2 regions of the Clostridium cellulovorans 743B genome follow, and region 1 is predicted to be linked to the other one. Evidence: a T-box and tRNA genes for the amino acid it is inferred to sense, from the RefSeq annotation. Region 1 holds a T-box; the other holds one or more tRNA genes.
What was found. The T-box of region 1 lies ahead of metG (methionine--tRNA ligase). A T-box ahead of a tRNA ligase gene usually reads a tRNA of that ligase, here a tRNA-Met.

Region 1 (12,318 bases):
CCATCACTTAAAAAATCGCCATTTAATTACAACTTAGTAGTGCTTATAACGGAAGGGTGATTATATGTTGAAAAAAATTATTGTGACATTCTTAATTTCACTATGTCTAATGTTTCAAAATCAACCGATATCAGTTATGGCTCAGACCTCTACATTAAGGGAAGGTTTTTATAGAGTTTCTAATCTAAATTTAAATCCTGGTAAAAGCTATAATATAGAAAACGTGTCTTTTAGTTCTCGTGTCGTAGTATTTATTTTAGATGATAATCAGATTATCCAGCAAGTTTTACGGTTAATACCTCAATCTGGAAAATTTAATATAATCCCAATGGAATACGTTTATAGAGTTGTAATCCTAGGTGATGGAGAGGTTCGCATAACAGAAATATAACTAATAAAATAATTTCTTACCATATCAAAAAAGCTGTAAACCATAAAGAAAATTTTATACATTCATGGCACTAATAAATTTCTTAGTGCCATGTTTTTTGTTTTTCCAACTTTATAAAAATAAATCTATGTATCTGTATAGGTGACTCTTAAATTATAGTAAGAAGTTTTCTAAATAGACCTATTACTTTAAAATCATCTATCTAATCAACTCTTAAAGAATATTGTAAAATAATCACATTATACAATATAATTACCTTAGACTGGTTTAATAAAAGTCTGCATTGATTTCAGTGACTGTATATGCATCTAATATAAAAAAGACTATTGGAGCTTATATAGTACAAGTTAATAAAGGAGAATAATTGATTATGAAAAAAAGATTAATTTTACTATCTGCATTAATAATTGTGATAATGTCAACTGCACTTATACTATCAAGGCCAAAAGGCTTAACTTCAAAGGAATCGCTAGTAAAAAGAGTAATGGAAATACAACTTACTATTGGTGAAGTAACTGATAATGAAGCAAGCGAACTTCGAAAAAATATAATTCTTACCTCAGAAAAACTTGATCCAAGTTGCATCCCAGGATTAGAAGCCTTGGGCATTACTATCCTAAGCCCATCAGAAATAGAACAAAAAACTAAAGAAGAAGGCAATTTCAAATTTCTAGTCTTCAATGACATAACCATTGATGAAAAAGAAGCAATTATAACTCTAAATACTATTTATACAAGACAGGAAGATAAGAAAATTGTCTATAAAGATTTTAGTGGACTGACTATTAGATTTCATAAATACTTTGGAAGGTGGTTTGAAGATCCATCCAGGGAAATCTATTGTATATAAATTACTACTGATTTATAATACTCTTCGCTAAAAATAAATCTGTGTCATATAAATTTCTTAATTTTGTAATGTTTTTATAAAACTGATATACCAGCTATCTATCATCAAAACTGTAGAAAGTTCCTATCTTTAATCAATTTAATATTAGAACTCACAAATTTATAAAAAATTATTCTAATTACTTATGTTTCACCCTTCTCTAATCCCTATAACCTTTGTATTCTAGAGCTATTTTGTTAAAAAAATTAACACATCTTCATAAACAAAATTTTACATACTGTTAATCCTATTTATTTTCAAATCCATTGATATTCCCACTTCTGTGTAATAAAATGTATTTAAGGTAATAATATGTATCGTTTTGAACTATAAAGAATTAAAGTAATATAAGGCCATCAATTCAAGTTTATATTAGTAGAGTTTGTAAAGTTTTTTTATTTTTTCAAATTATATATCGTCTAATAACCTTTAAAGTTTAATACAACATTATAAACAAAATAAGAATTTTATTACATTTTTTATTAACATTTAACATTTGGTGATTTATTCAACAAAAGCTAAATGCATTAACTCGAAAATTATGAGACTCATTTAGATGGCCTAAAAATCTTAAAGCGATAGACAAATGCTTATTATTACTGCGATCAATCTATACTTCAATTTTTTCACTTACAAGTATATGATTGGAAACTAACACATTTAAATTACATTTTATTCGATAACTTTTGTTTGGAGTAAAGTGTGATTAAATTTAAAGAGAAAAGGGGAATCTATATGTCAAAAAAAGTTCCAAAATCAAAATCTAAAAATAAGGCATCACGTCCTTACGCAGTATTTAGTTATGCTGTCATTGCATCTATGCTTGCACAAATCACTTATCCTCTAGCACCAGTATATGCTGTGGAGCAAGTGGCAACAACACAGGACAATATTAATTTAGTATTAAGTCAACCAAAACCAATAGATGTTGTTCTTACACTAGGATCAACTAACGTAAATGCTGCAAACTTCCAAAATGACTTAAAAGCTAAATTACAAGCTAAAGGTGTAGATTTAAACAGGGTACAAATTACGGCAATAGATACAAAGCAACAAAACTTGCAAAGTTCATTTACATGGATTCAAAACGTATCATCAAGTATTGGAAGTATAGCTATCCAAAACAATGGTACAAAGATTCAAATGTTTGGGAATCCAACAAACGCAGGTTTCAATAAGATATATACTGCAAACAATAATGATCCAGAGTTAAAAGAACAAACAATGAATTTTGACTATACTCTTGACTTTGGTGATTCCTTTGACGGTGCTGGTGTTTTGTTTAACACTAATGTAGTAAATGGTTTATTGAGTGGTTATGCAATATTCTTCCCACAATCTGGTGGAGGAGTAGCAAGAATCTATAAATTAACTAATTGGACAAATACCTATGCAGAAGATATAAGCTCTAATGCTAACGCACAGCAAATAGGAACTATGAATATGGGTACAAGTGGTTCCTTCACATTGAAGACTACTAAAAATGCTCTTAATGTATATAAGAGTGGAGCATTTTTAGGAACCATAGCTTTACCACAACACTTTGGTTGGGGATTAGGTTTCTTTGGTGACCATTACTCTCACGGTTGTAATCGAATTGGAGAATTCTCTCTAAATAACATATCACTTTCTCAAACAAAGTCTAAAGAATTTAATGAAATAATTCGTCAACCTTCTTGGAGAGATGACTCTCAACGTTATGTTGTAAATTTAGCAGACCAAACAATTAATGACTTTGATAGTCCTACTGTTTCAGGAGAAATCTTAACAAGATTAATAAATGAAAACATTCATTTCTTAGAATTAGGAACTGATGCTAACAAAGTTCAATCTGAAAACTTCATTCAAAGAAATAATGGTAATGGAGCATTCTACTACAATAATAATTATGATGTTGCAGTAACTAACGTTGCTGATTATATCGTAAATAGAATACAAAATACTGATCAACCTCAAGATAGTCCATATGTATTAGCAGGAACTCCATTAAATATCAATGTTTCACCTGAACAGTTTAAAACAAATACTGCTAATGCTGATTACCCACAAGGTAGATGGAAGCTAGATCAAGATTTTAATTACTTTGACAATAATTTAGGACAAGAAACTTGGTCAAACCAATGGAGAAACGACCTTCCAACAGAAATAGATAAACCAGGTAAATATGAACTTTGGTTTGGTGATACTCACCCAAGTCCACAATACATATATGTACATAGAAAACCAGTTGCAAACTTCTCTGTAGGTTTATCAAAAGGTGCTTCAAGTGCGACAGCAACTGTAACTAACCTTTCATATGACCCTGATAAACAATCAGATGCAGATAAAGGTATTGCAGAAGTAGAATGGAAATGGAAAGAAACAACCGCTACTACTTGGAATGAAGGAGCATTACCATCAGATCTTCCTTTAGGAAAGAACTACTTAGTTCAACTTAGAGTTAAGGATTATCAAGGAACATGGAGTAATGAAACAGCATCATATATAGCAACTGATACTGCTGTAGTTACTAAGCCTGTAGCTAACTTCACAATACCTTCATCAACAATTACAATGTACGAACCATTAAACGTACAAGATGTTTCTTATGAACCTTCAGGAAGAGCAATTGTTGATAAGACATGGACAATAACAAAGACAGGAACAGTAGTATACTCTGGTGCTACATTACCTGCTAACTTCACTGGTATTGGTTCAGGAAACTTCGTAATTAGCTTAAAGGTTAAAAATGACGCAGGCTTATGGTCAGAAGCATACTCAAGAGGAGTAACTGTAACTGTTGATAATCTTGCACCAGAAGCTATAATCACTCCCGCTAGCACACCATGGGGTACAACTGACGTAACTGTAACTGCTAAATTCACAGAACCAGGTGGAAGCGGATTTAGCGGACAAAGATATGCTATTTCTTCAAGCCCTGATGCTCCTACTACTGGTTGGTCAGACTGGAGTACTTCTTTAGATAGAGAAGTAACTGTAACAGACAGTGGAAAGATATATGTACATTTCGAAGCTAAAGATAATGCAGGAAACTTATTAAAGAGAACTGTAGGTCCTATCCAAATAGATAAGCAAACAGAATTAAATGCACCAATTATACATCACGATAAGGATAGTTTCACAATAGATACAAACAATCCTAACAGTCCTTCTGGAATCAAAGAAGTATTGTATAAAATAAATGATGGAGAATGGATTAAAGCAGGTGCAGATAATGTTATACCTGACGGAACTTATACTATAAGTGTAAAAGTTGTTAACAATGTAGGTTTAGAAAGCCCTGTTACTTCAGAAGTAATTACTTTTGCTATTTCATATGATAATTCTAAAACAGCACTAGATTTAGCAATGAATTTATTACTTCAATTAGAAGCTAAAACTCCACAAATACTACAAACAGATGTATATACACAAGCAACTTTAGATCAAATAAAGAGCCAAGTTGTATATGCAACTGATTTAGCTCCAAAAATTGTTGACGAAGCACAGAAACTAGAAATAGAAGCTAGAATTAAGTTCTTAAATAATAGAATTGCTATTATTCAACACTTAATAACTTCAAGAGATTTAGTAGCAACTATTTCAGGTGATGTTAATAGTTTCGTAATAAAATCACAAACAGGAACATCTTTTGATTTCTCTCTTATTACAAGAGAAAAAATAGAATTAATCAATAAAAATATTGAAGATGCTAAAGCTTCTCTTGAAGGTTTACCAAGTTGCCTAGGAAAAACTCTTCTTCAAATACAAATAGATGTATTAATTGATTCAGTTACATCAGCAGGATATGCTTTAGATGCATTTGAAGCTACAACTAAGGTAGACGGTTCAATTGTTGACTTAAGCACTCAAGAATATATAAATATTGCAATAGCTAATTATAATGCTGCAAAAGATAAAGTGTCTTTACTTCCATGCGGTCAAACAAAACTAGATTTATTAAATAAGTTAATAAATATTAGAATTACAATAGAAATAGCTCAACAAATACTAGATGCTAAAAATGCAGTAGCTAATATCGAAGGTTTAGGATTAGGTCTAAACTCAACACAAGATGATATTAACCTTGCAATTAATCTTTATATAGAAGCTAATGCTCTTGTGCAAAACCTTCCAGAAGGCCCAGCTAAGGAAGAATTAAAAGAAAGAGTTACAAAAATAAATATCGATATCGATATAGCAAAAAAATTACTTATTGCTAAAGCTGCTATAAGTAAACTTGAAGGTTCATTACCAAATGAAAACTCAACACAAATTGATATCGACATTGCAGTAAAACTTTACATCGATGCAAAAGGTCTTGTAGATCTTCTTCCAGAAGGAGATGCTAAAGAGACATTAAAAGAAAAGCTTGTATCAATCAATATTACTATAGACATAGCACAAAAAATACTTGATGCTAAAAATGCTGTAGTTAAACTTGAAGGTGTATTACCAAATGAAAACTCAACACAAATTGATATTGACATCGCAATCAAGCTTTATCTAGAAACTCAAGGTCTTGTAGATGCTCTTCCAGACGGACCAGTTAAACAAGGATTGAAGGATAAACTTGTATCAATCAATATTACTATAGAAATAGCACAAAAAATACTTGATGCTAAAAATGCTATAATTAAGGTTCAAGATGTATTGCCAAATGAAAATTCAACACAAGTTGATATTGACATTGCAATCAAACTTTACTTAGAAGCTCAAGGTCTTGTTGATGCTCTTCCAGATGGACCAGTTAAACAACAATTATCTGATCAGCTTCTACAAATCAAAATAACTATAGACTTAGCACAAAATATCCTTAATGCTAAAAATGCTGTAGCACAAGCTGAAGGTTTAATATTAAATGAAAACACTTCACAAGCTGACTTTGACATTGCAATCAACATTTATCTACAAGCTAAAGGTTTTGTTGATTCACTTCCAGATGGAGACCTTAAAGAAGGATTATTAAGCAGACTTGTAGCAGTTAAAATAAATATAGATTTTGTACAAACTATACTTAATGCTAAAAATGCTGTAATAAAAGCTGAAGCTTCAGTACCAAATGACTACTCAACACAAGTTGACATAGACATTGCTATCAAACTATACCTAGAAGCTTACGACCTTGTAGACGCTCTTCCAGATGGACAAGTTAAGCAAGATTTATTAAACAAACTTATACAAATAAAGATTACAATAGACTTATCACAAACTGCATTAAATGCTAGAAACCAAGTTGTAAAAGCAGAAACTGCAGCAAATTCTATCTCTGTTCAAGTAGATGTTGAATTAGCTATTAAAGAATTAGATACTGCTAAAGCTCTTGTTGATGCTCTTCCAGACGGAAACCTTAAGATTGAATTAAAGCTAAAAATCGAAGCTATTCAAGCTCGTATATACGAAGGTCAAGCTGATGTATATGTTAAAATTGCAGAAACAGCAAGTGTAAGCTTACCAACATATGATGCTATAACTATTGCTCAAAAGGCAAAAGATTTTGCAGAAGTATACATCAAAGAAAGCGTTGGAAATGCAACAGCAGCTACTGCACTTAATGACAGATTACTTCAAGTTCAAATCAAAATAAATATTGCAATAGCAACATTAAAAACAAATCAAGCTTCAAAGACTCTAGACCTTGCTGATGTTGACATTGCTCAAAAAGCAATTGACATTTTACCAGACGGAAACGAAAAAACAGCTATCCAAATTAGATTAAATCTAATTATAAGCATTATAAATTCTACTGGTGATGTTGATAACTTAAGAAAAATGCTTGTAGATTTACAAAATGGATTAAAAGGCGTTGATCTAAACTTAATCCTACTTTTCTCTAACAGAGATAAATTAAATGACTTATATAGCAAATCAGATGCATTAATCAATGCATATTTAAAAATTGCACCTTCTATCTATACACTTGGCGCAAATGATCCAACATTAAGCTGTGCTGAAAAAATTAAACTTGGTGAACTAAAGAGCAGTCTTTCAGAAATAAGTGGACTATCAAGATCTATAAGAATAATCTTAGATGACTCTACTGGTAGATCTAAAGTTGATGATGGTAATGTTCACTCTGTATTTAAATTTATGCTTGGATCTCGTTCAGTAGATTTAGCAACTAACTTTAACAACACTCTATTATTAGACTTAGATAGAACTGATAATATACAATGGGTATCTTTACATGGTGCTGTAGCTTCTGTTAATGATGCAGGAGTTGTAACAAGAAAATCAATGGGCATAGCTAAAATAGCTGCTTATAATGATCACGGAGTATACTACTTCAACCTTGCACTATAGTAAAAAATAACAATAAAAATGAGTTAAGGAAATTCCTTAACTCATTTTTTTCTTATCTTACTTGGCTTCCTGTTGGTAATTCTTCTGGAATTGTAACAGTGAATAATTTTGAATCATCGTCAGTTGATGCTGCAAGAATCATTCCTTGAGATATTTCACCTCTTAGCTTAGCAGCTTTTAGGTTAGCAACAAGGACAACGTATTTTCCTATTAAATCTTCTGGTTTATAGTATTGAGCTATTCCAGAGATAACCTGTCTTTCTTCTCCAGCTAAATCAACTTTTAATTTAAGTAGCTTTTTAGCACCCTTTACAGGTTCACAAGCAAGAACCTTTACTACTCTTAAGTCGATTTTTTCAAAATCTTCTATAGATATTTCTTCTTTTAATGGCTGCATTTGTTGTTTTGGTTGTTCAGCTTCCTTTAAAGCCTCAAACTCTGCAAGCTTAGCTTCAACATCTATTCTTGGGAAGATAACGTCGCCTTTTTCTAAAGTAACTCCTGCTTGAGTTCCATCGAAAGCTGATATACTATCCCAAGTAGCTACGTCTACTTTTAATTGTTCTTGAATCTTTGTTCCTGTCTCTGGTAAGAATGAACTTACAGCAACAGATGCAAATCTTAACGCTTCGATTAAGTTATATAAAACCGTTCCAAGTCTTGCTTTCTTGTCTTCATCCTTAGCTAAAATCCAAGGAGTTGTTTCATCTATATATTTATTAGCTCTTCTTATTAAAGTCCAGATTTCGTCTAGAGCTTGTGGTAGATTTAATTCATTAATTGCAGCTTCAACCTTTTTAGGCATATCAAGAGCAATGTTGATAAGTTCATTATCGATATCTTCTTTATCTGTTGGTGGTTGAATTACTCCATCAAAATATTTTATAACCATTGCTGTTGTTCTAGATAAAAGATTACCTAGGTCATTTGCAAGGTCTGAGTTTACTTTCTTTATGAAGATTTCGCTGTTGAAATTACCATCTGAACCAAATGGAATTTCATGAAGTAAGTAGTATCTTACAGCATCAGTTCCAAAATGGTTAACTAGAACTACAGGGTCTACTACATTTCCTTTTGATTTTGACATTTTTCCACCATCAACAAGTAACCAACCATGTCCGAATACTTGCTTTGGTAATTCTTGACCAAGTGCCATTAAGAAAATTGGCCAATAAATTGTATGGAATCTTATGATGTCCTTACCTACTAAATGAACATCACATGGCCAGTATTTCTTGTACAACTGGTCATTATCACTATCAAAGCCAAGAGCTGAAATATAGTTTGAAAGAGCATCCATCCAAACATAAACAACGTGATCTGGGTCAAATTCTACTGGTATTCCCCAAGTAAAGGTAGTTCTTGAAATACATAAATCTTGAAGACCTGGTCTTAAGAAGTTGTTTAGCATTTCATTCTTTCTTGATTCTGGTTGAATAAATTCTGGATGAGTTTCTATATATTCTATAAGTCTATCTGCATATTTACTCATTTTGAAGAAATAAGCTTCTTCCTTCGCTGTTTCTACCGGTCTTCCACAGTCAGGACATTTGCCGTCTACTGCTTGTGTATCTGTCCAGAAAGATTCACAAGGTGTACAGTACCAACCTTCATACGCACCTTTGTAGATGTCACCTTGATCATAAAGTTGTTTGAATATCTTTTGAACAGTTTTCTTATGATAATCATCAGTTGTTCTAATAAATTTGTCATAGCTTATATTCATAAGCTTCCATAAATCTTGTATTCCTGCTACTATTTCATCAACATAATCCTTTGGTGTAACACCTTTTTCCTCAGCTATTCTTTGGATTTTTTGGCCATGTTCATCAGTTCCAGTTAAAAACATAACGTCGTAACCTGTTAATCTTTTATACCTTGCAAGAGCATCCGCTGCAACTGTGGTATATGTATTACCTATATGAAGCTTTGCAGATGGATAATAGATTGGGGTTGTGATGTAATAAGTTTTTTCATTACTCATGTTTTCTTCCTCCTCAATGTTGCTATGTAGTCAATTAATGTATATATGTTCCCATAAAGGATCTTCTAAGGATATATTGATTTTTCAATATTTCTATAGAATTTTGATATAGTTTCAATAAATAGAACCTATATATTTTGGAATAAAGCTCTTCAGCACTTATAAAACTTTGTTTCTATGACACAGAATTTTAAATGTAGTTTCATTATTAAAACTTATGTAGTTTAGAAAATAAAAACTAAAAAACCTCTAAATAGGAAAGTAATCCTATTTAGAGGCGTATTATCGCTGTACCACTCTAATTTATTTCTTCATCACTAAAGAAACCTTTGTAAGTGACCATTATCACTCTGTCTTTTAACGTCGACTCTCACGGGTTATCCTAATTATTCAGACAACCTACTCAGGGGCCATGTTCACATAGTTCATTATCACCAGGTTTCACCAAATCCCGGCTCTCTTTAGATAAATTCCTAGGTTACTCTTCCCATCACTGCATTTCTTTTCAAAGCCAAATCCTACCCTATTCATCAATCCATAGTCTGATGACTGAAACTCTTCATTAGAAAAGCATTATATGAACAGGTAAAAATATCAAGCTTCAATTCCTTATTTACTACTTTATAATATTCCAAGTTTTTACCTATGTCAATCCTTTAATAAAGATTTCCACCTTGAACTTATATAAAAAATACTACAGATGTTTTTTTAGTTCCTCAACATTTTCTTCGTTATGTCGCAATACCTGAAAAAGACTCTTAAATATATTATCAATTCCATGAGCTTCTTCAGTTTTCTTTATTTTTCTCATTCTATCTGTATAATTAGGCATCGCATTGTTGTTTAGATCTGTTAGAAAGCATCTATAGCATTTGCACATCTTCTCTAATTTATTACAATAATATTTTATTATTTTCAGGTCATCCTCTATTTCTTTTATCTCCTTCTCACGTTCCTCCACTCTCTTGCTCTCTTCATATTTATCCATCGTTTCTCCCCCATATTATTTAAACTTCGTGTAAGACAAAGTTGTCCTTAGTGTATTTTATGACTGGGGATTTTAAAGGTTCCTTACGGCTAACCCTATTCTTTTAAAAACTCTAGCAGTTCTCAAAACTACATTAAACGCTGTTTTGTTTTGCTCTGTTCTAATAACTTAGATAAACCTGTGTCTTCCCATTCACTTACTAGTTTAATAGCATCTTCAATAGACCGTCCTTGTCCAACAAACACTCCAGCCATAATATATTTCTGGAGCACATGTTCAGTATTAGGTTCTACGTTAGCCTCTTCCAGTGCCTGATTAACTAATGGTGTAAGATACCTAATCCAATCATCAGGACTAAATGCATAGGTAGGCTCCGGTATATTTCTAGACCCTTTCTCATTATCACTTTCTATAAGTACCCCAACCTTAGGTACATCATGAAGGAGTTCAATTTCTCCATGACAAGAATCAAACTGCTTTGTTAAATCCTTGCCAGCCTTTATGTTAAAATGCTCTGCTCCTTCCCAAGTGGGTTCTTTGGTTACATCGTAAACTATCCCTTTTATCGCAACATAAGCAGACTTTCCATTACTTCCATCATATTGTGCCAACTCTTCTAAAGTAAAATTTTTTTCTTCTCTATAATTTTTACTCCTCATTAATTCATTGACAGCCCTTGCATCAATATAAAAAGCCATAGCTACCTCTTTAAAATTTATATCTATAAAGTCTATGATTATCCACTTAAGAAAATGTTGTCTAATAAGCTATTGTTATCTGTAAATTAAAGTTCATATTGAAAAATATGGCCATTACCTTTTTCTTAAAATAATATGATGAAAGAATGCTATTGCTTTATACTCTTCTAATTCACTTACCTTCAATTCAATTTCCAACATATTCTCCTGCCATGTCTCATCCTTTTGAATTTCTTGATTCTGTTGTAAATCCCAAAAGGTTCTCATTCCAAGGATTTTTTCTATTTCAAATTTATTTGACCATTCCAATATTTCTTTATCCTTGTAGTAATTAATCGTGCCAAACTGCTGTGCATGCCCATTTTTTCCCGCTAATAATTCGTTAGCATGTTCAAAATTATTAAGCAGCACTACCATTTGCATAACCCTTCCAGCCTTATTATGTTTTACAATAGAAAGAAATCCATCTTTCTTTAATATTCTTGAAAACTCTTCTAAAATTTCTTCTCTTTCATCTACATATTCAAAAACATTGTGACACAATATCATATCAAAGGATTCATCTTGGAAATTCTTGAGTCTATTCATGTCTCCTTTTATTTGTGTATAATTATTTTCTTTAAATCTATCCTGAAGCACCTTTTCATCTGGCTCAATTGCTATAACCTCATTGTCTATGGCAAAATGGTTAGCTGTCATGCCACTTCCACTTCCAAAGTCTAAAATTCTTTTATTATGGATGTAGTTTAGGTGCTCCCATGTCATTTTCTTTTGCAATAACTCCCAAGGAGCAATATTTTTATAATCCATACGCGATACCACCTATTGTTGTATATTATAATTATCTATTACTTAATTATAATATGTTGTATATCCCTAATCAAATATATAGATACCCATATCAAAAATTCAAGTTGTCCGTTAAATTTATCCCTTGCTTCTTTTGAATAGTAACAAAAATATTTTTAGTTATGACTGTGGGTATCTATAAACCCTCTTCCTTTAAAGTTTAAACATCTATCTAAAATATATCCTTATACTTAAATTAACGTTATAATTAGCATATATTAACTACTACTTATTACA
Region 2 (12,318 bases), 1.0 Mb from region 1:
CATGATACTTTGGAGTTTCCTCAAAAGTAACGGTACATTTATTAGTCTTAGGATTAATAGAACATCCCTCATCACTTACACACATATTTTTTTCCATAACGTTTTTCAATATCGGTAAGACGTCTTTTACACAACTTTGAGAGCCCCCGCAAGACTCCATTTCCATCTTAATAACAATCCTATTTTCTTTAGTTTTAAAGCACATTAGATCATAGTATCTCACACCATGCCTGTTAAAATTATGTATAAGCAATTCTTCAAGGTCTCCATTGAAACAAACTTCCTCATTGAATTCCTCACTTATTTCTTCTACAGACCTCCCCATATTTTCTATCTGATTTGATAATATTTCTCTACCTTCACAAAGTCTTTGTCTCCACATCTCACTTATAACAAAGTTATTCATTAACTCCTCAGCATTCTTTATAAGCACCGTCCTCTTTACACATTTTCTTTCTAACTCATCTGGAAGTGCTACGGTGCCATAATCATATTGTTCTAATAATTCTTGGAAAGCCGAATGTGTCAAATAAAATTCTCTTTTCCAACAAATATTATACATATTACAACTTGAACAAACCCTATCAGCTAAGTTCTCTACAATCCTTGTACTTTTCTGCTTCATTGCTAACTTATCATTATCAGCTAAATCATCAAGAACCTTAGATATATTATGAAGAACCTTAGAAAAGTTATTTAACTTCTCTTTATAAATTTCCTTTATTTTAGAATTATAATTTTCCTTTAATATTTCTTCTTTTTTATTTATATTCAATTCTTTCTTGAATCTCTCATAAATTTTACTTGGAGTTAATAAGAATATTGCTGTGCTAATCAACGCCTCAATCATTGAAAAATCCATCTGAAACTTGCTATATATAAGTAGTAATACGATAGATATTATACAAGCCAGAGAACTAACTATCTTTCCAAGTTCTTTAAATACACCTGTTGCAAGGCCTGCTAATGCAAGCAAACTTATATAATCTATCATAGAATTAGTTGACATACCACAAATAACACCAACAGCAGCACCTATAGAGGCCCCTACGGCACTTCCATTTATGTATCCCAAAATCATAGTTATAATAATTGCAACAATATTTATTAACGATATTCCATAGATTTCAATACCCCAAGTTCCTGAAACCATAAGCGCTAAAAGAATAGCCATAGCTATAGTTTCTTCACTAGAATATATGTATCGAGTATTTAAATTTTTAAAAGACTTTATAGAATAAACCAAAAGTAGAAATATTGGTATTATAGTGACTACATCCAATAAAGTTGTAATAATAATTACATCTATAGAATAGTGATGCACAATAAATGTATAAATAATTTCTATAATCAAAATGATTGTTCCTACAAAAACACTATCTTCTTTTATAGATTTTTTTCCTGCAATTAAGTTATAAAAAACTATAGCAGCAATTAAAAATAAATATAGCCATAAATTATTAATACGATCAACTAAGGTTACATACCCTACAAATGTACCAAAAGCCGAGCAAAGACTATAATTAAACCTTTTTATTCGCCCTGTTGCTGCAACAAAGGAAATTCCAAAGGGTGCCGTATCATTAATAAGGCATACTCTACTTATTAAAAATGAACATACAAACAGTCCTATAAATTTCACTATGTCCCTTTTGGAGATCTTAGCCTTTTCATCCTTATCTTCTTTTGTTACCCGTTTATACTCCATCATATCTGCGCCATACTGCACTATATAACCCCCTCTGATTATTAAGTAAGGTCATTATATCAGAGTTGTATGGAAATCTTTGTCATTAGTTAGGTGTTAATTAAATAATCGTAGGACAAATAAAATTTATTTTTTATTGAAACTACAAATATATGCTGAAATTATAAAAATATTCACAAGATAAATATAAGTTAATGTTAATTTTTGTAACATATCTTAACTACTAATTTTATAAATCACGAATTCCGTAATAAACTAATTAAAAAAGATATATAATTTAATCAAAAGAAATCCTTCTTATCATTTCATAAAAAGTTTACTTATTATGATTATATTTTTAAGTCTATCCTCAATTCTTACATTTTATAATTTCTTATATAAAATCAGGACCACCCGTCAAACGGGTGGTTTGCTTTAGCCCTATAAGGGCATGTTACTGGCCGTGCTACTCGCACATTGAGCGGTTTGCCAACCGCATACCTTTACTGGCTGCACCTAAAAGGTGCTTTATTTTTTGCCTTTGTTTACTGATTCACCCGTAAACGGGTCAATAAATTCTTTCAAGCTCATTTGTTCATATGCTAAATCTTCCTGTATTTGATTCTTTATGTATTCTTCTATTATCTTTTTGTTTCTTCCAACTGTATCAACGTAATAGCCTTTACACCAAAATTGCCTATTCCCATATTTATATTTCAAATTTGCATGTCTGTCAAAAATCATCAATGAACTCTTACCTTTCAAATACCCCATAAACTGAGAGACACTTAACTTCGGAGGTATACTTACAAGCATATGTATATGATCCTTACATGCATTTGCTTCAATAATTTCTACTCCTTTATGTTCACATAACTTTCTAAGTATTACCCCTATATCCGCTTTTATTTTTCCATATATGATTTGTCTCCTATACTTTGGTGCGAAGACTATGTGATATTTACAATTCCATTTACTATGTGCTAAACTACTATTATCCATTACGGATATACCTCCTTTGTACTTTTGGTTGTGGTCGGCAAACCTACTACCATTTTACATTGGAGGTATTCTTTTTTTCTACTCATCGCTAGAAGCTTTTTAGAACCACAGGTAAAACCTGTGGTATTCGTAAAACAACAAAACTCCACATTTTATTGTGGAGTTATCTGGTAGCGGAAATAGGACTTGAACCTACGACACTTCGGGTATGAACCGAATGCTCTAGCCAACTGAGCTATTCCGCCTTATTATTCTATTTTAATGGTTGCGGGGGCAGGACTTGAACCTACGACCTTTGGGTTATGAGCCCAACGAGCTGCCAACTGCTCCACCCCGCGATATTATTTTTAAATGGTGCCGAAGACCGGAATCGAACCGGTACGATGTGTTAGCATCGCAGGATTTTAAGTCCTGTGCGTCTGCCAGTTCCGCCACTTCGGCACATTTGGTAGCGGAAATAGGACTTGAACCTACGACACTTCGGGTATGAACCGAATGCTCTAGCCAGCTGAGCTATTCCGCCTTATTATCTTTTAATGGTTGCGGGGGCAGGACTTGAACCTACGACCTTTGGGTTATGAGCCCAACGAGCTGCCAACTGCTCCACCCCGCGATATTATTTTTAAATGGTGCCGAAGACCGGAATCGAACCGGTACGATGTGTTAGCATCGCAGGATTTTAAGTCCTGTGCGTCTGCCAGTTCCGCCACTTCGGCACGTACTCTTGCGTCGCTTCTTTATATTGTATCTCAGCGACAAGATTTATTATATAATAGGTTTTCATATATGTCAACACATAATTTTAATTTTTTTAATGGAACCTGAATTCAATCATAGGAATATACTAATTTTAGGGACAGAGTTATTTTACCTGATCCCTAGAGGTGAAAATGATGGCTGAATTAATAAAACACGATTATTGTCATGTAGCTATAACTATAGTTATTAGAAATCGACCTGTGGCTGAGGCTTTGACTGGAGAAGTTCTTTCTGTAGGCGACAATTTTGTAAGAATAAGAGAAACAGCACCTCCAAATAGAATTTTAAATATTAATATAGATGCTATAGATTATTTCTATTAGAATCGTTTTGTAGTTTATAAAGGTTTGGAGATTTTCCAAACCTTTCTCTAAAGGAGACTACTATGGATATATATAACTTTTTATTAATCTTACTTTTATCAAACTTAAAAAAAGATCTCAATAAAAGTTCAAACAGAAACATAGTACTAAACCTAAATAGTAGCTCCAAAAATTCTCAGGAAGCTATGGAAACTTCAGCAACGCACTTTTTAGAAAACGAATTTGAAAATTGCAAAAACATATCGAATATACTCAATAACAATTGCGGGCTCGAGTGTATAATAGACTTTACTAAAAAAAATTCTATACCACTATCAAAAGATAATTCAGCTTTATCTCTAAATATTAATGATCACCCTTATATAAAAAAAGCTTTAGATACCTTTATCAACGAAAACTACCAAGGAAAAACAATAACCATTGAACCCACTAGTGGACATTCAATAACTGGTGAACTTGTTTCCATTAAAGATACTTTTATTTCTATAAAAACTGAAGATGGAAAATTAATCTTCTTTAAAAATGACAACATAAATTATTATTATTAATAACGTTCTAAACTACCGATGGCTGAAGTTTTATATAAACTTCTTAAATGATTTGAAACTTGAAACTTTTAACACTTTTATAGTTCATTTTTTGAAAAAGCTATTTTTTTAAATAAAAATACTGCTTAGAATACCTTTTTTATCTAAGCAGTATTTTTATTCTTGCCTTACAAGAAACTATTTCATAACTGATTTTTTGCTTTTTCCTTTTACGTCTTGATGTTTCTTTATATCTTGGAATCTTTCCTCACTGTCTTTAAGGAATTTTGAAAGCTTATCTTCAAAATCGCCACCACTTCTTTGATTTTTATTCCAGTCAATTTCCATTGGTCTAACGGTCTTTTTTGTTGGATTCGCTTGTTTAATAGATAGACTGATTTTCCCATCTTCTTCAACTGATAGAACTTTCACCTTAACCTTATCTTGTTCTTTAAGATGTTCTTTGATATCTTTGACATAATTATCCGCAACTTCAGATATATGTACAAGACCTGTCTTCCCCTCTACCTCTACAAATGCGCCAAACTTGGTTATATTAACAACCACTCCATCTACTATTGTTCCTGCCTTTAAAGCCATGTTGAAAAAATTCCTCCTTAATATTTATCCTGTTTTAATTGTTTAATTATTTATTGCCATCTACCACTGGTATTTCGCCATTTTTGATTAAATCGCTATTTTCTCTAGCTTTTTTTTCTATGAATAGATCTGATGAGGACATATTTACTTCATCTTGCAACTTTTCATTTTCTTCTGTTTCTACTTGTAACTGCGACTTTATTTCCTTCATATCTTTATTTATTCTTATGAAAGTAGTAACTTGATGAACAAGCATAAAGCAGATATAAACTGTAAAAATAGCAAATAAAAGCTTTCTAAGCTTAAATTTTTTCATATCCATTCACCTACAATTCCATTCTTACTACTATTGTAAAGTGTTTTCTTATCTAATTCAAGCTAATTTTTCTTTTTATTTTCAAGTAATAGCTGGAACGGATATTTGGCATAATTTATAGTTATCCTTAACACTTTTCCTAGAGCTAGATAACACCTATAATTAAATTTAATCATAATTTTGCTTACATATCTTAAATATATGTAAAGCCCTAAGGCTATATACATGTATGCATAAGGACCTAAAATAGCATAATTAGTAAAAAGTAAAAAAACAAAGGCAATAGAAGAAGCAAATATCCAGAATAAAACATCTTCTATAGCTGTGACAATTTTATTTTTATTATTAAGACCTCTTAAAACTCTATAGACATCATACATTATTCCCATTATCATACCGGTTAAAAAGCTAGACAATAAAATTATAAGCTGATAATTCCATTTTAACAGCATAATACACCTCTACTTAAACAACTTAGTCATTAAACTCTCGTTAGTTTTTTTGCTGCCAGTATAAACTATAGAATCTATTTTGCCCATAATGTTTACTTCACCATTATGAACATCCAACTTGTTCATCTTTAAATTCTCACCTTTTATAATTAATGGTCCTTGATTTGTATTTAAACGAATTTGTTCTTCATTAAATCTAATTACTTCAACTACGCCTGTTATAAATGCTTCTTTTCTATTTTTTAAGGTGATATTGCCTTGTTTCTCTTCAATTCTAATTTCTTTTTTTACTTCCATACTATCCCCTCCTATCACATAATGTATATGATTCAGAAGGAGTATTTATGCATTACTCTTCTCCATTTCCTTCTTCCGTATCTTCTTCGCCTGCTATTATCTCATACATACCTTTAGCATTATCTTTAGTTACATGATTTGCTATGTTAACTATTTTAGCTTTTAAAGATCTATTAGCATATAAAATTTCTATTACATCGTCTTCTTTAACTTCAGAACTTGGCTTAGCCACTTTACCATTTATAATAACTCTTCCACTTTCACAAGCTTCTTTTGCCACAGTTCTTCTTTTTATTATTCTTGATACTTTTAAATATTTATCTAATCTCATAATATCCTCCAATTATTTCTAAAAGAATATATCTTAGACACCTACAAAAAAAACCTAGACTTTTAATCTAGGTTCTTTTTGCCATAGTCCATTTTATGTATAAAAAGAATTATTTATTTACTCTATCTTTTAATTCTTTTCCAGCCTTAAATGATGGAACTGATGATGCAGGTATTTTTATTTCTTCTTTTGTTCTTGGGTTTCTTCCTGTTCTTTCAGCTCTTTCTTTAACTTCAAAAGTACCGAATCCAACTAATTGAACCTTTTCCTTCTTTTCTAATGCTTCTTGAATACTTTCCATGAAACCTTTTAATGCTGCTTCAGCATCTTTTTTTGTTAAACCTGATTTTTCTGCAATACTACTTATTAATTCTGTTTTATTCACTTTCGTTCCCTCCTTAAAGTGAGTATCTAATTCTTCTATTCTTCAAAAATACTAGAATTCCTTCTTTATCTAGGAATTTATAACTTTGTTACCTAATTCTTTTTATATTCTCTGCTTTTTTTGCCTCATCCCATAGTTCATCCAACTTCTCTATAGGTAGATCTTTGAATACAAAATTCCTCTTAACACAAAGCTGTTCCATAAATTCAAAACGTCTTATGAATTTATCTACAGTATACTTTAATGCAAACTCTGGGTTAATGTCAAGGATTCTTGAAACATTTACCACTGAAAAGAATAAATCTCCTACTTCTTCTAATATTTTTGACTGATCTTTTGTTTTATATACATCCTTTATTTCTTGAAGTTCTTCTAGCACCTTATCCATAGCAGGTTCTACTGAATCCCAGTCAAAACCCACCTTAGCTGCCTTTTCTTGTACCTTATGTGCTTTTATCAACGCTGGGAGAGCATTTGCTATATTCTTCATAGCTTCTGACTGAGAAGTTATACCCTTCTCTGCCTTTTTTAGTTCATCCCAATTTTTTAGAACTTCATTGCTATTTTCACAAGAAATATCCCCAAAAACATGAGGATGTCTATAAATCATCTTATCACAGATACCCTTTACAATATCATTTTCGTTGAAATATCCTTCTTCTTTACCTATAATGCTATGAAAAACTACATGAAGAAGTACATCACCTAATTCTTCTACAAGATTATTGTCATCTTTGTTATTTATTGCATCAACAACTTCATAAGCTTCTTCAATAAACTCCTCTTTAATAGATTCATGAGTTTGTTCTCTATCCCAAGGACAACCATCTTCACTTCTCAATTTCTCTATTATTGAAATGAGATCATAGAAATCTTTATATTCATTGTTATAATCCTTTGGAACATATACAGAAGTAAGATAATCGATTTCTTCTTGCCTATCTAATTCATAAAGCTTTATCTTTCTAATGATCTCCTCACCATCTACTCCAGCTGCCCTAACAAAATAGATTTCCTTTTCATCATTATAGAATTGAGAAAGATAAATTTTAACTTCGGAAGTTATCATTTTATTATATACTTGCGTAATAATTGTACCAACTCTTCTATCTATAACTTGATTTTTAACGTCAAAAGCATCTATAACTTTTAAACCCTCAATAGGATCTATTTCTAAAGCCTCCATCATTACATCTACAAAACTAACAGCTGTTAAAACTTTATATTCAATATTTTTCACTTTACATAACTCTATAAGATTATTGACGGATTTTTCGGCTACAAGTGGGTGTCCTGGCACTGCATAAACCAAAGTTCCAAATTCTTCATACTTTTTTATTATATCTTCCGCAATAGACTTATACACCTCATCAAAATTATCTAAAGTCTCATATCTGTCATCATAAGTTTCATATTTTATTCCCATCTCATCTATGTATTTCATAGTTGGGTGTATCTTGGTTCTAAGCAACACTCTTGAACTAGACTTTAAAGCTTCTAAAGTTCCAACTGTGATCGATTCTTTAGAACCTGGTCCTAAACCCACTATCTTTATCATCATCAATTCCTCCTTTTAACTTTGACTCTATCCATTAAATCATTATAATCAAAAACTCTAAAAACTATAATAAGTATACAATAGATTATAACACCAATAGTGATAGATGATAAAGTAGCTATAGCTTCACTTCCATATAAAGCTAGAAACTTACTATGGATTAATATAACAGGAATTATCATAAAAACGGATGAATATGCTGGTTTTGCTAAAGCATTATTAAAACTAAATTTAATTTTCATATCTCTAATTAACACTTTCAAATTCAACAGAGATGTAATTATATATCCTACAATTGTTCCAATAATACCACCAAAAACATATAATTGTGGTATAGGGACTAATATTAGAGTCAATATTATCTTTACAATCCCCCCTATAAGAGAATTTATAAGTGGTGAATACAATTTTCCAACTCCTTGTAATATAGCTGTAGTAATTTGAGTCATGACCATAAAAGGTATAGAAATTGATAAATATTTTAAAAGCATGTACCCTTCTGCCTTACCTGGAAATAAAAGATTTAATATTGGATCTGCCATGAAAAATAAACCAAGACAACAAGGAAATGCTATTACCATAGAAAAGCATATTGCTTGTTCGGATTTTTTTATAACAGAAAGTTTTTTACCCTTAATATATTCAGACGCTATTATCGGTATTAAGGAAGCACTTAAGCCTAAGGCTAACGTTAAGGGAAGATGTACTAATACACTTACCTTCCCTAATTGTCCAAGAGCCATAGTAGATGTTTTATAATCAAACCCCGCCTTAAATAACAATTGTGGTATCAATATAGAATCTAGCAAAGAAGTAAGACTTGCAATACATGATCCTATAGATATAGGCGCTGCAACTTTTATTATCTTTGTTAATACTCTATTATCTCTTGTAACCTTATCAAATCCCATCCGCACTTTTTCTCTATTAAATTTATACAAAAGATATATTAACCCAAAAACGCCTCCACCAGCAGCACCAAAAGCTGCTCCTGCTGCTGAAAATTCAATTCCCTTCGGCAAAAGTATGTACGCTAGTCCTACTCCGATCACCACTCTAGCAATCTGCTCAATGACTTCTGAGATTGCTGTAGGTGTCATATTCTGATGTCCTTGAAAAAATCCTCTAAAAGCACCAACTAATCCCACTATTACTGGTGCAAACGCTATTGCAACTATAGAATAGTACGCCTTAGGATCCCACCTTAACGCTGATACTAAATTTTGTGAAAATAATAATATGAAAGCACTAAAACCGCCTCCTATTATTACCATTAGCATCATAGCCTTGTTAATTATGTTCAGAACACCACCTTTATCGCCTAATGCACTTCGTTCCGAAACTAGTTTAGATACTGCTATTGGTATACCTGAAGCTGCAGCAAAAAAAACTGTTAAAAGTGGAAATGCCATCTGATAATAACCCATCCCCTCATCACCGATAAGCATAATCAATGGCCATCTAAAAAAAAATCCTAATATTTTAGCTATAATTCCTGAAATCCCTAAAATCAATGTCCCTTTAAGCATCGATTGCTTTTTCATAATATCCCCCCATAATCAGCATCTATTATTAAAATATTTACGATTATAAATGAATATTACACTTTTATAAGTTTCCTAATATAAAAATGCATCTCCGCCCAAAAGCAAAAGAACTGCCATGATAAGTGATTTTACCCATGACAGTTCTATTATTTTTTAACCATTTTTTAATTCTAATAAGCCCAATATTAATTAAAAAATATTCTTCTGTAAATCTATTGTTCCATTTGCTTTCCTAAAAAAGTTGCTGCTGTTTCTGCAAGTTTGGTTTCCACATCACCAAATTTAGTCCCTTCTTTACTACCTAAAACTACTGCTCCTACTGCATCACCTTCTGATATGATTGGTGCTATAACTTGTGAACTATATCTACCAACATCCTCTCCCTCATAAAGTGGAATTCCTTTGTTATCTTCAGCTATAGCAAAAGTTCTCCTACCTTCTATAACATCTTCAAGTTCTTTTGAAATTTTTTTCTCAACATAATCTTTTTTAGAAATACCACTAATAGAAACAAATCCATCTTTGTCTGCTATTAAAACCGTATGTCCTAAAGTTTGATTCAACGCCTCTGCATAACCTCTAGCAAAATTTCTTAGTTCCCCAATAGGAGAATACTTCTTAAGAATTACTCCACCCTCTCTATCAGTAAAGATTTCCAAAGGGTCTCCTTCTCTTATTCTAAGAGTTTTTCTGATTTCTTTTGGAATAACTACTCTGCCTAAATCATCAATACGTCTTACTATTCCAGTAGCTTTCATCGTTTGTTTTCCTCCTGTTTTTTGTTATGCTTTGTTATCAAATTTAGCATTTGCATTGTAAGAAAAATTATCCATAATCTTTTTGTTTTTTATCATTTTTTTTACAAATTTCTTCTTTTGTCTACACACAAAAATGTATAAAGATTATTTAATATGAATTTTATGGATTGACTTTTTCTACAAACCCTCTTAGTTCTTAAATTTTTGATAAAAAAATAGCTTATGCACTAATCACTTAGTACATAAGCCTACTATCTTCATTTGCTAAAAAAATGTTTATAATAAAAGTTTTCATTGTTAATTAACTAGTTTGTTAAGTTGCTTTTATATTCTTTTACTTTATCACTTCTTAATTGTTCAAGAACTTCTGTATATTTAGATGATTGCTTTTCCTGTAATAAAGAAGCTTTAGACTTTTCTTTTTCAAAAGGAATCGCTTCTTCAATTGGAAGAGCTTTGATTATGAAAAATCCATAAGTTGGTTCATCAATAATTTCACTTACCTGTCCTGGATTCAATGCAAGCGCAGCCTTCAAAAATCCTTCAACCAACTGAGATTGGTCTGTTACTTCACCAAGGTATCCACCTGTTTGACTTGTAGATGAATCTTCAGAATACTTTTTAGCAGCATCTGCAAAAGATAATCCACCTTTAATTTCTGCTAAAGCAGCATCTGCAATTTCTTTATTTTTAGCCTTATCTTCATTTGCATCATTTTTAATTAATATATATTGAACATGCTTTATATTGGCCTTTTCTGTCTTAAAAGTTTCTTCATTAAAACTAGTAGCAAGTTCTTCATCACTTACTGTAATATCTTTTCCTATAGCTTCTTTAGCCTTATCTGTTAATTTTCTATTTTTAGTATATTCTTTGAAAGATTCTGGTGTGAAACCTGCATTTTTAAGAACATCTATATATTTTTGCTCATCACCTTGACCATAATCAGTTTTCATCTTTTCTATCTCTTTATCTGTCTCAGAGTTAATCTCATCCATATTAATTTCTAGATTATTGTCTTCTATGTATTGTAGCATAAGCTCTGTATCTACCATATTCTTTAATTGAGCTTCTCTTTGTGCATTAATACTTTTCATAGCTTCTTTACTTGTCTCATATTTTTCGCCATACTTAGCCTTAGCTTCATCTATGTATGATTGCATAGCTGTATCTACTTCGCCTCTAGTAATCTTTTTTTCTCCAACCTTTGCAACCACTTGCTTCGCTTTAGCTGCTGGTGTTTTTTCAGCTATTCCACAAGCAGATACACTAATAATCATTGTGCCAAGCATAACTGCCGTAACTAATTTTTTTATATTCTTCACGTAAACTTCCTCCATTCACTACATATCCTTAAATTTCGCTCATTTTTTATTTTAGCATATTATATACATATTTCAATGGTTCTTATTTGCATATTTTTGAACTTTCAAATCAAAACCTCCGATGATAGCCTTACTATTCTATCATCGAAGGTTTCTTCTTAATCCACCTAAACTTTAGATGAAGGTATCTTATATTTGCTGAATAGCCATCCTATTGCTATACAAATTCCGCAACAACTATGCATCTGCTACATACTGTAATAAGAGGCTTTCCATATAATACATTATTTTTATAAAGCAAGAAATTTAAAACCCATAAGAATAATTTAAATTAACCCACTAACTTATCTTCATACTTAGTTGATTTTTCGTCTCTTAGTTGTTGTAAAATTTCTTCAGCCTTCTCACTTTGCTTAGTTTGTAATAAAGTAGTTTTTTGTTTTTCTTTCTC

Region 2: it encodes a tRNA-Met, which carries the amino acid that the T-box ahead of metG (methionine--tRNA ligase) is inferred to sense. The anticodon was not compared.

Annotation. Positions count from the first base shown of each region.
Region 1 covers NC_014393.1:350,154-362,471, reverse strand. Annotated here, with positions in the region: gene CLOCEL_RS01505 (hypothetical protein) at 1-11, shown strand, start outside; gene CLOCEL_RS01500 (hypothetical protein) at 110-391, shown strand; gene CLOCEL_RS01495 (hypothetical protein) at 762-1,241, shown strand; gene CLOCEL_RS01490 (hypothetical protein) at 2,016-7,562, shown strand; gene metG (methionine--tRNA ligase) at 7,615-9,546, opposite strand; T-box leader at 9,817-10,049, opposite strand; gene CLOCEL_RS01480 (hypothetical protein) at 10,241-10,534, opposite strand; gene CLOCEL_RS01475 (cytochrome b5 domain-containing protein) at 10,663-11,232, opposite strand; gene CLOCEL_RS01470 (class I SAM-dependent methyltransferase) at 11,347-12,042, opposite strand.
Region 2 covers NC_014393.1:4,569,216-4,581,533, forward strand. Annotated here, with positions in the region: gene spoIIE (stage II sporulation protein E) at 1-1,729, opposite strand, end outside; gene tnpA (IS200/IS605 family transposase) at 2,216-2,689, opposite strand; tRNA gene CLOCEL_RS18945 (tRNA-Met) at 2,858-2,934, opposite strand; tRNA gene CLOCEL_RS18950 (tRNA-Met) at 2,952-3,027, opposite strand; tRNA gene CLOCEL_RS18955 (tRNA-Leu) at 3,042-3,130, opposite strand; tRNA gene CLOCEL_RS18960 (tRNA-Met) at 3,136-3,212, opposite strand; tRNA gene CLOCEL_RS18965 (tRNA-Met) at 3,227-3,302, opposite strand; tRNA gene CLOCEL_RS18970 (tRNA-Leu) at 3,317-3,405, opposite strand; gene CLOCEL_RS18975 (hypothetical protein) at 3,583-3,771, shown strand; gene CLOCEL_RS18980 (LSm family protein) at 3,834-4,319, shown strand; gene CLOCEL_RS18985 (S1 domain-containing RNA-binding protein) at 4,497-4,898, opposite strand; gene CLOCEL_RS18990 (FtsB family cell division protein) at 4,945-5,214, opposite strand; gene yabQ (spore cortex biosynthesis protein YabQ) at 5,277-5,666, opposite strand; gene yabP (sporulation protein YabP) at 5,676-5,963, opposite strand; gene CLOCEL_RS19005 (RNA-binding S4 domain-containing protein) at 6,016-6,294, opposite strand; gene CLOCEL_RS19010 (HU family DNA-binding protein) at 6,404-6,679, opposite strand; gene yabN (bifunctional methyltransferase/pyrophosphohydrolase YabN) at 6,768-8,237, opposite strand; gene CLOCEL_RS19020 (putative polysaccharide biosynthesis protein) at 8,240-9,781, opposite strand; gene spoVT (stage V sporulation protein T) at 9,997-10,542, opposite strand; gene CLOCEL_RS19030 (SurA N-terminal domain-containing protein) at 10,848-11,867, opposite strand; gene CLOCEL_RS19035 (SurA N-terminal domain-containing protein) at 12,199-12,318, opposite strand, start outside.